Regions from separate parts of the Paraburkholderia sabiae genome, predicted to be linked through region 3. Evidence: predicted binding sites of a transcription regulator. Region 3 holds the regulator's gene; each other region holds the start of a gene.
What was found. The regulator FNR, encoded in region 3, switches genes on or off when oxygen is low (the NO sensors DNR and NnrR bind a similar motif). The targets are predictions, from matches to a motif close to TTGATNNNNATCAA.
Positions count from the first base shown of each region.

Region 1: the regulator FNR is predicted to act here: its motif matches at 3,315-3,328, upstream of QEN71_RS14915 (fatty acid desaturase).
Region 2: the regulator FNR is predicted to act here: its motif matches at 2,902-2,915, upstream of hemN (oxygen-independent coproporphyrinogen III oxidase).

Region 1 is NZ_CP125295.1:3,321,911-3,327,066, forward strand. It holds gene QEN71_RS14890 (LysR family transcriptional regulator) at 1-255, opposite strand, end outside; gene QEN71_RS14895 (pirin family protein) at 414-1,139, shown strand; gene QEN71_RS14900 (DoxX family protein) at 1,198-1,608, shown strand; gene QEN71_RS14905 (porin) at 1,851-2,987, shown strand; gene QEN71_RS14910 (hypothetical protein) at 3,140-3,274, shown strand; gene QEN71_RS14915 (fatty acid desaturase) at 3,446-4,480, shown strand; gene QEN71_RS14920 (non-heme iron oxygenase ferredoxin subunit) at 4,512-4,859, shown strand; gene QEN71_RS14925 (NAD(P)/FAD-dependent oxidoreductase) at 4,856-5,156, shown strand, end outside.
Region 2 is NZ_CP125295.1:712,166-717,321, forward strand. It holds gene QEN71_RS03190 (amino acid permease) at 1-999, shown strand, start outside; tRNA gene QEN71_RS03195 (tRNA-Leu) at 1,166-1,250, opposite strand; gene hemN (oxygen-independent coproporphyrinogen III oxidase) at 1,344-2,747, opposite strand; gene QEN71_RS03205 (YkgJ family cysteine cluster protein) at 2,969-3,265, shown strand; gene QEN71_RS03210 (DUF1439 domain-containing protein) at 3,352-3,945, shown strand; gene QEN71_RS03215 (undecaprenyl-diphosphate phosphatase) at 4,025-4,861, shown strand; gene trmB (tRNA (guanosine(46)-N7)-methyltransferase TrmB) at 4,945-5,156, opposite strand, start outside.
Region 3 is NZ_CP125296.1:1,664,212-1,669,367, reverse strand. It holds gene QEN71_RS36990 (PAS domain-containing sensor histidine kinase) at 1-24, opposite strand, end outside; gene QEN71_RS36985 (hypothetical protein) at 258-575, shown strand; gene QEN71_RS36980 (DUF3564 domain-containing protein) at 619-999, opposite strand; gene QEN71_RS36975 (Acg family FMN-binding oxidoreductase) at 1,167-2,087, opposite strand; gene fnr (fumarate/nitrate reduction transcriptional regulator Fnr) at 2,127-2,930, opposite strand; gene QEN71_RS36965 (response regulator) at 2,948-3,352, opposite strand; gene QEN71_RS36960 (response regulator) at 3,451-4,098, opposite strand; partial or broken gene QEN71_RS36955 (PAS domain-containing sensor histidine kinase) at 4,095-5,156, opposite strand, start outside.

The DNA.
Region 1 (5,156 bases), on a different replicon from region 3:
GCCCGATGTCATCGCCTGCTCCGCGTCCTCCACTTCGCCGAGGATGCGCGTCGCGCGCTGATAGAACTCGTAGCCGAGGTCGGTCACCGCGAGCTTGCGCGTGTTTCGCACGAGCAGGCGCACGCCCAGGCTCGCTTCGAGCGCCATCACGCGGCGGCTGACGAACTGCTTCGACAGTTGCAGCCGGTTGGCGGCTGCCGTGAAATTGCGCGCGTCGACGGTGGTGACGAAAATTCTCAGGTCGTCCAGCTGCATGGTCTTCCGCCTCAATTGTCAACTTAATAGTGACAGTGATTCCTGTTTGACGCAGATTATAGCCGCCCTGATTGACCTACACTTTCATCACTGCTTCAGACAACGGCGTCGCCGGTGTCGCGAGAGGCAAACGCAATTCAATAAACAGGAGAAGAGAAATGATCGACATTCGCCAGGCTAGCGACCGCGGACGCGCCGAACACGGTTGGCTCAGCTCGCGTCACACGTTCTCGTTTGCGAACTACTACGACCCGAAGCAGGTCGGCTTCTCCGATCTGCTCGTCATCAACGACGACCGCGTGGCCCCGGGCCGTGGCTTCGGCAAGCATCCGCACCGCGACATGGAGATCTTCTCGTACGTGCTGGAAGGCGCGCTGGAACACAAGGATTCGATGGGCACGGGCTCCGTGATCGTCCCCGGCGACGTGCAGCTGATGAGCGCGGGCACGGGCGTCGCGCACAGCGAGTTCAATCACTCGCCGAGCGACCCTGTGCACTTCCTGCAAATCTGGATCGCACCGTCGGTGAAGAACGCGACGCCGCGTTATCAGCAGCAGAACTTTTCGACGGAAGCGAAGCGCGGCACGTTGCGCCTCGTGTTGTCGCCGGATGGCAAGGATGGCTCGCTCGAATTGCGTCAGGACGCGCGTGTCTATGCCGGCCTCTTCGACGGCAATGAAACGGCAGGCGTCGATATCGACGCCGATCGTTATGCATACGTGCATGTGGCTCGCGGCAGCGTGAAGGTGAACGGCGTCGAACTGAATGAAGGCGACGGTGCGCGTATTCGCAATGAGCGACGCCTCGAATTCACGGAAGGCAACGACGCGGAAGTACTCGTGTTCGACCTGCGCAACAACGAAGTGTCGGAACTGTGGTCCTGAGCAAAGAGCGCCTTAGACCTGCCGGATTGAACTGAATCGAATTGAAAGAGGATTGAACATGAACACGTTTATCGAACAACGCAAGGATGCACTGCTGCTCGTCGCACGCGTGCTGCTGGTAGTGCTTTTCGTGCTGTTTGGCTGGAGCAAGCTCACGGGCTTTGCAGGCACCGAGCAATACATGGCGTCGACGGGCGCACCCGTTCCGGCACTGGCCGCCGTGATCGCGATCGTGATGGAACTGATTGTCGGTGTGGTGATCGCCGTGGGCTTCAAGACGCGCGCTCTGGCGTTGCTGCTTGCGCTCTATACGCTCGGCACCGCGTTCATCGGCCATCACTTCTGGACGCAAACGGGCATGGAGCAGTACATCAACATGATCAACTTCTACAAGAACATCAGCATCATCGGTGGCTTGCTGCTGTTGTTCGTGACAGGTCCGGGCAAATACTCGATCGACCGCGCATAAGCGATCCAGGTCTTTATCGATGTTCTCGGAGGGCGGCCTTAGGGCCGCCCTCTTTCGTTATGCATAAACGCGACGGGAATCGCGCTTTAGGCATGAATGCAACACTCTTGTCATGTTCGCGGCGTAGTGCAAATTGATGTGATAAAAGTCCGCCCTGCCTGCATGAGGCCCGTTTGCACGGGCTCACACGTTAAAAACAACAAGCTCATGCAGTGTTCTCAACATATGAAAAGACAACACCCATGACCAAGCAATTCACTCGGACAGTGGCCGCATTCGGCGCGACGGCATGCGCCCTTGCCTGCCAGACAGCATTCGCTCAAAGCTCGGTGACGCTATACGGCGTCGCGGACGTCGGCATCCGTTATCTCACGCATTCGAATGCTAGCAACGACGGCCGCCTCTTCATGACCAACGGCGCGATCACGAATAGCCGTTTCGGCATCAAAGGCGCGGAAGATCTCGGCAATGGCCTGAAGGCAATCTTCCAGCTGGAAAGCGGTATCGATCTGCAAAGCGGCGCCCAGTCGGATAGCCAGCGCCTCTTCAATCGCGCGGCTTATGTCGGTCTGTCGAGCCAGTACGGTACGGTCACGCTGGGCCGTCAAAAGACGCCGCTGTTCGACGTGCTCGGCGACACGTACGATCCTCTGACCGTCGGCAACTACTTCGAAAACGCATGGCTGCCCGTTGCACTCGGCGCGGGTCTCTATGCGGACAACGCCGTGAAGTACGACGGCAAGTTCGGCGGTCTGAACGTGAAGGCGATGTACTCGTTCGGCACGAACTCGACTTCGACGGGCGCGAACGGTTTCTCCGGCCAGATTCCGGGCCACCTCGGTGCGGGCAATATGTATGGCTTCACCGCGTCGTACTCGTTCGGCGCATTGAGCATCGCAGCCGGCGTGCAGCAGAACAGCGACAACTCGAACAACAAGCAGACCATCTACAACGCGAATGCCGTCTACGCGTTCAGCACGACCAAGATCTACGTCGGCTATCTGCATTCGAAGGACGATACGGGCTTTGTCGACAGCACGCTCTCGCAGCGCGACCTGACGCTCGGCGTCGACATCCTGAAGGGCTCGGGCCGCAAGGACGACGGTCCGTTCGCAGGCGTGACGTGGCAAGCGACGCCCGCGCTGCTGCTGACGGGCGCGTTCTACTACGACCACATGAAGAACGCAGCGATCGGCGGCGGCGCGACGGGCAGCGGCAACCGCTACACGGGCGTGGCCGTGGCGGAATACGCGTTGTCGAAGCGCACGGAAGTGTATGGCACCGTCGACTTCAACAAGGTCACGGGCGCAGCGACGGTCGAACTGCCGGGCACGTCGAACCAGACGGGCGTGTCGGTGGGGATCCGCAACATCTTCTGATTGCACGCACTCCGATACGCGGGCGACGTGGCTTGAAAGGGCCACGTCGCCCGTTTTTCATGTCGGGCGGCACAGCGTATGCACTCTGCTTAACTGTGATATACAGGGAAAACCCGTAAATCCCAGTTGTTCTCTAGCAGAGCAGTACCAGCATGAAAAGCATTGCCGCCTTTTGTCTGACCACGTGGTCCGCCGCCGCCCTTCTCTATTTCGGCCAGCACTCGGTCGCCCTCATCGCATTGAGCGGCGTCATCGTGTTCGGCGGATACGATCTGCTGCGCCCTTAAAGCCCCATCTGGCTCCGAGCCAGACGAAGCTCGGCGCGACTTGATGGAAATCCATCATTTTTCGACGTGAGGCTTCGCCCTCCTTCAACTATCTTTGTGCAAACGGAATGTGTTCCTGAGGCTTCTGGCTGAAGGAAATCCCGCAATCACAAAGCATGAAGGAGACGCCTCATGTCCTCGACTTCTGCCGTCGACGGCGGCAGCACCGCAGCACCCGGCCCCAGCGATCCATCCTTCGACGCACGCATTGCGGAGCAGTGGTATCAGCCGCGCATCCCGCGCGCGGTGCTCAAGGAACTGATGAAGCGCGACGACGCAGCCGGCCTGCGCAACTTCGTGCCGTGGTTCGTGCTGCTCATCGCGTCGGGCGCGATAGCGGCGTTCACATGGGGCACATGGTGGGCCGTGCCCGCGTTCTTCGCGTACGGGACGATCTATTCTTCGAGCGACGCGCGCTGGCATGAACTGTCGCACGGCACGCCGTTCAAGACGCGCTGGATCAACGAGGCGTTCTATCACCTGTCGTCGTTCATGACGATCCGCGAAGGCTACTGGTGGCGCTGGAGCCATGCGCGCCATCACACGCACACGTACTTCCAGACACGCGACCCGGAGATCCAGGTGACGCGTCCGACGAAAGTGCTGCCCATCATCGCGGATTTTCTTGGGCTGGTCGGCTGCACGCTCGAAATCAAAAAGATCGTGCGTCATGCATTCGGCCGCGTCGATGCCGCCACCGACGCATTCTTGCCCGCCAGCGAAAAGCCGAAAATGATCTGGTCGTGCCGCATCTATCTGGCCGTCGTGATCGGCACGATTGCACTCGCGATCGCGCTGCACAGCTTCCTGCCGCTGATGTTCGTCTGGGCACCGCGCTTCTACGGCGGCTGGTTGCATCAACTGCTCGGGCTCACGCAGCATGCCGGTCTTGCCGTCAACGTGAAAGACCATCGGCTGAACACGCGCACCGTGCACACCAACTTCGTGTTCCGCTTTCTTTATCTGAACATGAACTATCACCTCGAACATCATCTGCTGCCGATGGTGCCGTTCCATGCGCTGCCACGTTTGCACGAAGCGATCAAGGATCAATTGCCGCCCGCTTATCCGAGCGTGTATGCCGCGTATCGCGAGATGCTTCCTGCGCTGTGGAAACAACGCACGGACGCGACCCATGTGATCGAGCGAAGCATTCCCGCTGCCTGACCGGTCGAACAAAAAATTGGAGGAGATAGCCATGAGCGTCGAAACGAATGCAAAGATTCACTGGATTACCGCCTGCGCGCCCGACGATATCGACGAAGAAGATGTGATGCGCTTCGATCACGACGGCGCGAGCTACGCGGTTTATCGCATCGCTGAAGGCTTCTATGCATCGGATGGCTGGTGTACGCATGAACATGCGCATCTCGCGGATGGCTTCGTCGTGAATCGCGAGATCGAATGTCCGCTGCATCAGGGGCGTTTCGACATTCCGAGCGGCAAGGCAAAAAGCGCACCGGTATGCGTGCATCTGAAGACTTACCCTGTGCGCGTCGAAAACGACAAAGTGTTGCTCGGCCTTCCCGTGCAGGACGCATCATGAGCGCACAGCCCGCGATGGTGATTGTCGGCGCAGGCCAATGCGGCGTGCGCACTGCCGCCGCACTGCGCGAGAACGGCTGGGAAGGCGAGATCACGCTGCTCGGCAACGAAGGCTCAGCGCCGTATGACCGGCCACCGCTGTCGAAAGCCGTGCTGCTTGGCGATCGCAGCACGGCGCAATGCGCGTTCTACGACGACGCGTTCTATCACGACAAGCGTATCGATCTGCGCGTCGACGCGTGCGTGCAGCACATCGATCGCGGTGCGCGCAAGGTCGTGTTGCACGATGGACGCAGCA
Region 2 (5,156 bases), on a different replicon from region 3:
CTCGTGTGCTTCGTCGTGATCAACGCGATCAACCTCACGAACGTGAAGGCATACGGCGAGACTGAGTTCTGGTTCGCGATCATCAAGGTCGTGGCCGTGATCGGCATGATCCTGTTCGGCGGCTATCTGCTGCTGAGCGGCAACGGCGGTCCGCAGGCATCGATCTCGAACCTGTGGAGCCACGGCGGCTTCTTCCCGCACGGCTTCAATGGCCTGTTCATGATGCTCGCGGTGATCATGTTCTCGTTCGGCGGGTTGGAACTGATCGGCATCACGGCCGCCGAAGCCGACGATCCGCAGAAGAGCATTCCGAAGGCCGTGAATCAGGTGATCTACCGGATTCTGATTTTCTACATCTGCTCGCTGGTCGTGCTGCTGTCGCTGTATCCGTGGAATCAGGTCGCGGAAGGCGGCAGTCCGTTCGTGATGATCTTTTCGCAGATCGGCGCGGGTTTGACGGCGAATGTTCTTAACGTCGTCGTGCTGACGGCGGCGCTGTCGGTGTACAACAGCGGCGTCTATGCGAATAGCCGCATGCTGTACGGTCTCGCGGAGCAGGGCAATGCGCCGCGCGCGCTGCTAAAGGTGGACAAACGCGGCGTGCCGTATATGGCGATCGGGCTGTCGGCGCTCGCGACGTTCGCTTGCGTGATCATCAATTACCTGATTCCCGCGAAGGCGCTCGACGTGCTGATGGCGCTCGTCGTCGCAGCGCTGGTGCTGAACTGGTCGCTGATCAGCCTGACGCATCTGAAGTCGCGTCGCGCGATGCTTGCGCAGGGCGAGACGCTCGTCTTCAAGTCGCTGTGGTTCCCGCTCGGCAACTGGCTCTGCCTCGCGTTCATGGCGATGGTGCTCGTGATTCTCGCGATGACGCCGGGACTCAATGTGTCGGTGCTGCTGGTGCCTGTGTGGCTCTTCGTGATGTGGATCGGCTATGTGGTGAAGCGCCGACGCGCGGCGGCGCATCGGCTGGCGGGGGCAACGGGCGGGCGGTGAATTTTCGCTGAGCCGCATGACACATGATGCAAAAAAGCCGGATTCGCCGTGAGGCGATCCGGCTTTTGTCTTTTTGGTTTTTTTTGGGTTTCGAAGGCGGCCAGAAAACACAAAACCCGCGGCATCCGATGGATGAACGCGGGTTCAGTGAGATGAAGCTGAATTCTGGTGCCCAGGGCCGGACTCGAACCGGCACGCCTTGCGGCGGGGGATTTTGAGTCCCCTGCGTCTACCTGTTTCACCACCTGGGCATTTCTTGCGACTGCACCGGCGCTTTGACGTCGGGCTGCCGGGCGAAGACGCAGATTATGGCCGAAAACCCGCTCGCGGGCAAGCCGACGCCGTTACACCGTTCGGGAAAACCGCTGCATCGACTGTTGGCCCAGATAACGGTCGAACACCATCGCGATGTTGCGCACGAGCATCCGCCCAGCCACCTGCACATCGAGCCGTCCCGCGCCGATCTTCACGAGCCCGTCGTCCTCGAAGGCGCGCAGCCGTTCCAGTTCGGGCGCGAACGTGTCCTGAAAGCGGATGCCGTACGCGGCCTCGAATTCGTCGAAACGCAATTCCAGGTTGCACATCAGCTGGGTGATGATGTCGCGCCGCAGCCGGTCGTCGGCGGATAGACGCACGCCGCGTGTGATCGCCAGCTCGCCTGTGTCGATGGCCGCTGCGTAGCCCGTCAGGTCTTTCGCGTTCTGCGCGTACACATCGCCGACCTTGCCGATCGACGATGCCCCGAAGCCGATCAGATCGCACTCGGCACGCGTGCTGTAGCCCTGGAAGTTGCGATGCAGTGTGCGCTGCGCCTGCGCACGCGCGAGTTCGTCGGTGGGCAGCGCGAAATGGTCCATGCCGATATACACATAGCCCGCGTCCGTCAGTCGCTCGACGACGCGTTGCAAAATCGCGAGCCGCTCAGCGGGCGAGGGCAGCGTCGACGGATCCATCTGCCGCTGCATCTTGAAAAGTTGCGGCATGTGCGCGTAGCCGAAGACGGAGAGCCTGTCGGGCGCGAGTTCGAGCATCGTATCGAGCGTCCTGCTGAAGCTGCTCACCGTCTGATACGGCAGGCCGTAGATGAGATCGACGCCTATCGAATGAAAACCCGTCGCGCGCGCGGCGCGGATTACGCTCGCCGTCATTTCGAGCGGCTGGATGCGATTGATCGCGCGCTGCACGACGGGATCGAAGTCCTGCACACCGAGGCTCAAACGATTGAAGCCGAGATTGCGCAAATGCACGATGGTTTTCGGCGGCGCCTCGCGCGGATCGACTTCGATCGAGAACTCGCCTTCGGCGTCGCTGCGCAGCAGGAAGTGCTCGCGCGTGGTGGCCATCAGTTCCGACATTTCGTCGTGCGACAGAAAAGTCGGTGTGCCGCCGCCCCAATGCAACTGCGTCACAGGCCGGGACGTATCGAAGAGTTCGGCCTGCAGCGCGATTTCGCGCTTGAGCCGCGCGAGATACGGCGCCGAGCGCGCGCGGTTCTTCGTCACCACCTTGTTGCAGCCGCAATAGAAGCAGACGGTGTCGCAAAACGGAATGTGGAAGTACAGCGAGAGACCGGTTTCCGATGCGCCTTTGTCGGCGGCGGCGCGGCGGTAGTCGTCGGGCGAGAAGTCGTCGCGGAACTGGAGGGCCGTCGGGTACGACGTGTAGCGTGGTCCGTTCGCGCTGTACTTCGCGAGCAGGTCGGGACGGAACAGCGAATCCGCCGAAGGGAAAGAAGGCGCGGTGTTCATCGAATCGGTCTCCAGACGCGCGCCTGATTTCGTCGGGCCAGATGATCTGGACAGGCGACGTGCGAGCGTGGGTTGAGCTCGAACGAGTGTAAGGGCGTGCGTCTATGAGACATTGAGTAAAAAGGTCGCAACGCGTCAGATGGCACAATGTCGGTTGATCGGCGTCAAGGTTTTGCGGATTTGAGCGCCGTTTCGTGTACTCGTGTATCAGGAAGTCTGTCGTGTCTCTCCCTTTGTCTCACACGCCGTCCGCTGCGCCGGATCACGCGTGCCGCCCGAATTGCGGCGCGTGCTGCATCGCGCCGTCGATTTCGAGCCCGATTCCCGGCATGCCGCACGGCAAGCCCGCGGGCGTACGCTGCGTGCAGCTCGGCGACGATCTGCGCTGCGCGATCTTCGGCAAGCCGGAACGTCCGGCGTGCTGTTCGGGTCTACAGCCACAGCCGGATATGTGCGGCAGTTCGCGCGACGAAGCGCTCGTCTGGCTCACGCGTCTGGAAGCCGATACGCGCCCGTGACCGGCGGCGTCGCGGCACGAAAGACGGAACACAATTCATCGAAAGCAATACCGGCGCGGCGCTCGCCCTGCCACAGGAGAATCTGCATGACGCAATCCGCTGCGCCCGCACGGCGCCGCTTTCTGGTTTCCGCGCTGTCCGTCTGCGTGGCCGCAGGCATCACGGCGCCGCTTGTCGCATGCGCAACGTCGACGTTCCCGTTTATTCCGGATCACTACACGTTTTCGCAGAAGCAGGTTCAGGACGCCGTACAGCGCAAGTTTCCGTATCAGCGCACGGTGTCGCAGGTGTTCGATGTCGCGCTGAGCAATCCCGTTGTCGGCTTGCTGCCCGATACGAACCGCGTCTCGGTGCGGCTCGATGCGCGGCTCGCGAGTCCGTTCCTGCAGCAGCCGGTGAACGGCGTGTTCACACTGTCGAGCCAGCTCGAATACGATCCACAAAGCCGTTCCGTCGTGCTGCGCCAGCCGAATGTCGACAACGTGAGCGTCGACGGCAACGCGCAGGCCTATACGCAGCAGATCAACGCGGCCGCGGCAGTGCTCGCCACCCAGCTGCTGACCAACTATCCCGTCTACACATTCAAGCCCGAGCAGCTGCAATTTGCCGGAGTGAATTACGAACCCGGTACAATCACGGTCCTTACAAACGGCATACGCGTGCAGATCGTCGAAAAGTGACACACGCGCGGCCGGGCGGCCGCGCCGACCTTGCTGACGCAGCCGTTTTGCCTACCAACTCCAAGCGAAAAGGCCACGGATGGACTGGATCATCACGTTGAAGGCGCTCATTCTCGGCGTCGTGGAAGGCTTGACCGAATTTTTGCCGGTGTCGAGCACGGGTCACCTGATCGTGGCCGGCAGTTTGCTGAACTTCGATGTCCCGCAGGAAAAAACTTTCGATGTCGTGATCCAGCTCGGCGCGATTCTCGCCGTGTGCTGGGAATTCCGGCAGCGCATCATCGACGTCGTGTCGGGACTCGCGACGCGCACCGAAGCGCGGCGCTTCACGCTCAACGTGATCATCGCGACCATTCCGGCGATCGTGCTCGGGCTGCTGTTCGAAAAAGCGATCAAGGCGGTGCTGTTTTCGCCCGTGCCTGTCGCGTTCGCGCTGGTGGTCGGCGGCGTGCTGATCCTCTGGGTCGAGGCGCGGCAGCGCAACCGGCCGGACGTTCGGGCGCGCGTCCATTCGGTCGACGACATGACGCCGCTCGACGCGCTCAAGGTCGGTCTCGCGCAATGCTTCGCGCTGATTCCGGGCATGTCGCGCTCCGGTTCGACGATCATCGGCGGCATGCTGTTCGGGCTCGACCGGCGCGTGGCGACCGAGTTCTCGTTCTTCCTCGCAATCCCCATCATCTTCGGCGCGACGGTGTACGAGCTGCACAAGGGCTGGCACGAACTGTCGACGGATGCGCTCGGGCTTTTCTCGATCGGTTTTCTGGCCGCGTTCGTCAGCGCGTTCGCTTGCGTGCGCTGGCTGCTGCGCTACATCGCCGCGCACGATTTCAGCGCGTTTGCGTGGTATCGGATCGGCTTCGGTCTGCTGATCCTGCTGATCGGCTATAGCGGCGGTTTGAGCTGGGCGGATTGACGTCTTTTGAAACGCCGAATATGAAAAAGGCCTGCGGTGTGCAAACCGCAGGCCTTTTTTGTTGCCGATTAAGCCAGTGTGCTTCAGCTATTCGGACGACGCTTGTAGATCAGATCCCACACGCTGTGCCCAAGGCGCAGGCCGCGCTTCTCGAACTTCGTCACAGGGCGATAGTCGGGACGCGGCGCGTAATCCTTGGCGGTGTTTTCGAGTGCGGGTTCCGCGCCCAGCACTTCGAGCATCTGTTCTGCGTAGTTCTGCCAGTCGGTCGCGCAATGGATGTACGCGCCCGGCT
Region 3 (5,156 bases):
CGGCTCGTTCTTCGGCGCGGCCATTGCGGCTCCCGGCAGTGTTGATACAGACGACGCTTCGCGTATTCGAAGCTGAGTTATATCAGTTCGCCAACGCTTGATCCAGTTCGCGAACCGGGCCGAAGTGCGTTGACCTGTATCAATCGGGGCGGCGCGTGCGCCGCTACGCTGGTGATAAGTACCTGCGAGCACTGCGCTGACCTGCGCAATGAAAAGGTTCGCGCATCGAATGAAGAATGGATCGACGGGAGGCGATGATGGGCATCGGCATGCAGATTGTGTATCTCGGCTGCAGCGCGACGGCGCCGCTCGAAGCCGAAGCGGCGATGCAGCTCGTGCGTCTGCAACGGTTCGGCGCGCGGCTGTCGAACTGTCGACTGGCGATCGAAGCACTGTGTCTGCGTTCGGGCAAGCCGCTTTACGACGTGCGTCTCGATCGCGTCACGGCGACGCACGAGTTCGAGCCGATCGGCCGCTATGCGGCGGAAAATGCGGAAGAGGCCGTGCGCTGCGCATTCGACGCCGCTGAGCACACGCTGCAACAGGCGATGTTTGCATCGACGCGGCGGCGTTGATCGAAACGGATCGCCGCGTCTGCCTGAAGCAATGCAGCAGGCGTCACACTTCGTCGTCCGCAAAGACGCCGTGTTCCGGCTCCGTGTCGGTTTCGTCGATCCATTGCACATGCCATTGCCCCGCGACGGGCGCGCGGTCCGCATGCCGATACCACAGCACATCGCCCGATTCGCCTTCGAACGGTCCTTGCCGCGACAGCAGATCGAGACCCGCCAGTTCGCAGTAGACGTGTTCGTCTTCAGCGTCTGAAGCGCCGAGGATGCGCGTGCATTGCTTCGTGAGGGCCAGCTTGCCCCATTCGGGCAGATCGATGGCCGCATGTCCTTCGCGCGACCATTTGCGCGCGTCGCGATCGAGCCAGAGGATCGCATAGACAGCGGGATCGGCGCATTCGAACGTATCGAGGTGAAGAGTGATTCTCATCGACGGCTCCTTGTCGGGTACACGGGCAACGGCATGATGCGCACGAGGCGGCGCGATGCATGCCGGCGTAGATCGCACTTTCAATCTATCGCGTGTCCGTCGCCGGAAATTGAGGCACGTCAATGACGGCCGACGTCCCCCTGCGTCAAAGCGCAGCAGCCGTGGACTCAGGAGAGCACATCGGAAAGCGGACGCCGCGGCGCATGGTCGGCCTGCGGCCCGCGTCCGACGCGCAACAGCAGTTGCGGCGTCGCGTCGAGATGCAGCAGGCCGCAGATCTGCACGCGCAACGTGCTGATCTCGATCGGCTGATTGAGGTAAGAGGCCGTCAAACCTTCGCCCGCGGCGACCAGCAGCATGCGTTCGAGCGCCTGACCGGCGGCGAGCCATGCTTCACGGTCGTTGCGCGCGGTCGCAATGCCGACGATCAGCGGCGATCCGTCGACCAGATGCCGGTGCGTCGCAGGGATACCCGCGCCCGCATCGAACACGCGGACCACGGCTGACACGAGCGGCACCGCGAAATCGAGCAGACCGTCGACGGCTGCGCCATACATCGGCATGCCGTCGTCGCGGCGGCGCGGATGAATCCATGCCGCGAGTTCGCGTCTGAAGCGCGGGTCGGCGAACTGGATATGGTCCGCTTCCGCGACCAGATGCGCGACGGCCTGTCGATCAGCGCGCTCATGCAGGCAGCTGACCAGCGCGCCTTCCGCCTCGCACGCGTCGATCATTGCACGCTGTACGGCAGCGGAAATGGGCTCGTCGGCAAACGGCGCGCGCGTCGTCACGCGCTTCGTGATCGCGCCGAACAGCGGTGCGAGGGCCATGTCGCGATGACCGTGACGCGACACCATCAGCAGCGCGACGACGTCGGGATCCGCTTCCGATGGAAACAGCGTGATCGAGTAGGAGAGCCCGAAATAGCTGAGCGCGTCGACGAGAAAGCGCCATGGCTGCGCATTGTGATTGGACGGCGCGAGCACCGCGTATTGAAGCGCGAAGCGCAGTTGCTCGGACAGCGGGGCGGCATGATCGAAATGCGCTTCGTCGATCTGCCAGGCCGAATGCGGAGTAGCGTGCACCATCGGGGCGTCCTCCGGGCGAAGCATGTGTTAGAAGCGCTCTTAGACGCGCGCGAGTCCTTCGGCGTCGACGATACGGATCGTTTTGCCGTTCGCGTCCACGAGCCGCTCGCGCTGGAACTTCGAGAACATGCGGCTGACGGTTTCGAGCTTCATCCCGAGATAGCAGCCGATTTCCTCGCGGGTCATGCGCAGATGAAATTCGGCGGCCGAGAAACCGCGCGCCTTGAAACGCCGCGACAGGTTCAGCAGAAAGGTCGCCACGCGCTGTTCCGCCGACATCGTGCCGAGCAGCATCATCTGGCTCGATTCGCGGACGATCTCGCTGCTCATCATCTGATAGATGTGATGCTGCATCGGCTTCATCTCGCGGCAGATCACTTCGAGTTGCGCAAATGGAATGATGCAGACGGCGCTGTCTTCGAGCGCGATCGCATCGCAGCTATGCTGGCCCGCGCCGACGCCGTCGAGCCCGAGCGCCTCGCCGGCAATCTGGAAGCCCGTCACGTGCTCGCGTCCATCGCGATGCATCACGACCGTCTTGAACGAGCCCGCGCGCACCGCGTAAATGCTGTGGAACGCATCGCCCGCGCGATACAGCGTGTCGCCGCGTTTGACCGACCGCGTCGCGCAGATGATCGCATCGAGCCGCGCCAGTTCGGCGGCGCTCAGTTCGGCGGGCATGCACAGCGCGCGCATCGCGCATGTCGAGCAGCGCGACGCGCGCTGCGGCGTCTTGTCGGCGCGTGCTACGGGATGGATCGGGATGACGGTTGCCGCGCGCACGGTCGGACTCGTGGCGGCGACGTCGGTGTCGAGATCGCGGTCGAGGTCGGTGGCAAGCATGAGTGGCTCCTGTTCATTCACGGGCGCGCGGCGCGCGCGCGTGCGATGCCTGCGACCGTGTGGCAGGCCGCATCGAATTCAGATGTCTTGTCGAAGAAGAAATCGGCGCCCGCTGCCTCGCAGGCAGCACGGAACGCGCGCGCCGTGTGGTTCGTCAGCACGATCTTGATGATGGCGGGATGGCTGCGCGACAGCGCCTGGATCAGTTCGAGGCTGGTCCCATCGGCGAGGCGCAGGTCGAGCACGACGATGTCCGCGTCGCTGGCAAGAATGCCTTCCAGCGCGGCGTCGCCGTCTTCGGCCTCGCCGGCGATTTCGACGCCCGCGATCGCGCCGAGCAGACGCGCGAGGCGGCGTCTGACTTCGACGGCGGCATCGACGAGATAGACCTTCGAAGCAATGGCTGACACGGCGGTATCCATGTCTACCAGTATCGACGGCCTTATCTCAAAAAAGTATCGGAGATGCTTGAAGCGGGCCCAGGAACTTAGGCAGTAGCTATAGGAATATTCCTACCCCGTCAGAGATCGGCTTCGTCGTCGATCAGCTTGTGGCGGATCGCATAGCGCACGAGCCCGTTTTCGTTCGGCATCTGCATTTTTTCGAGGATGCGGGTCTTGTGCGTGCTGACGGTTTTGACGCTCAGGGAGAGTTCGTGGGCAATTTCGGTGATCGTCTGACCGCCGACGATCCGCCGGAACACGTCGAATTCGCGGTCCGACAGACGTTGATGCGGCAAGGCTTCGGCGGGTTCGTTCAGGTTCTGCGCGAAGCGCTCGGCCATCGCGAGACTGACATAGACGCCGCCCGCCGCCACCTTTGTCACGGCGCCGACCAGTTCGGCGCTCGCGCTTTCCTTTGTCATGTAGCCGGACGCGCCGGCCTTGAAAGCGCGCACCGCGTATTGCTGCTCGGCATGCATGGTCAGCACGAGAATGCGCAGCGCGGGCTTTTCGTCCTTGATCTGCCGGATCAGGTCGATGCCGTTGCGGCCGGGCATCGACAGGTCGAGCACCAGCACGTGCGCGTCGGTGGCGCGGACCAGCGCAACGGTGGTCGCGCTGTCGCAGGCCTCGCCCGCCACCTCGAATCCGCTCGCGGATTGCAGGATGTGGCGCAGCCCGTCGCGTACGAGCGTGTGGTCGTCGGCAAGCAAAACCTTGATCATGGATGCGTGTGTTCCTGTTGCACGGCCTGCAAGGGAAAAGTGACCGTCAGTGCAAAGCCTTCGTTCGCGGCCGTATCGATCTGCACGGCGCCGCCCAGCATATGGGCCCGTTCGCGCACGCCGATCAGCCCGAACGACTTGTCTTCGGCCGGGCCCGCGCCCGCGTGCGGATCGGCGGCACCACGGCCATTATCCGCGATGCGCAGCACGTAGTGCTGGCTCGCAACATGCAACGTCAGGTCGACCACGGTGGCGTCCGCGTGACGCGCGACATTCGTCAGCGCTTCCTGCACGATGCGGAACAGCGCGGTCGCGGCATCCTTCGTGAAGGCCGCGTCGTTCGCCTCGATACGCCGTTCGACCTCGATGCCGTAGCGATTCGTGAAGTCGTTCGCGAGCCAGTCGATGGCGGGCAAGAGGCCGAGATCGTCGAGCATCACGGGCCGCAGATCGGCGGCGATACGGCGCAGCGACGCCACCGTCGAGTCGATCGTGCGCAGCATGCCGCGCAGGCGCACAGCGGCGTCGTGCTCGGGCGGAGCGAGGCTGTGATTCAGCGCGTGATCGAGCGCAGACAGATCCATTTTCAGCGCGGTCAGTTGCTGCCCCAGATCGTCGTGCAATTCGCGCGCGATGCGCGTCTTTTCTTCTTCACGCACATTCTGAAGATTCGCCGACAGCCGGCGCAGTTCTTCGCGCGACTGTCTCAGCGCGTCTTCCGCTTTCACACGCTCGGTCACGTCGCGCAGCATCACCGTATAGAGCTTGCCGGCGTCTTCGCGGATCTGCGAAATGGAGGCTTCGAGCGGAAATTCCTCGCCGTTCGCGCGCAGGCCGTAGAGCACGGGCTGATGCCCCATCTGCCGCTCGGAGACGCCTGTCGCACCGAACAGCGCGACGTGCTGTGCGTGCATGTCGCGAAACCGCTGCGGGATGAAACGTGCGAGCGGCGTGCCGATTGTTTGCGCGGCAGGCACGCCGAAAATGCGCTCGGCGGTGGGATTGAAGATCACGATGTTCTGCGCTTCGTCGATGGTGATGATCGCTTCCATCGACGA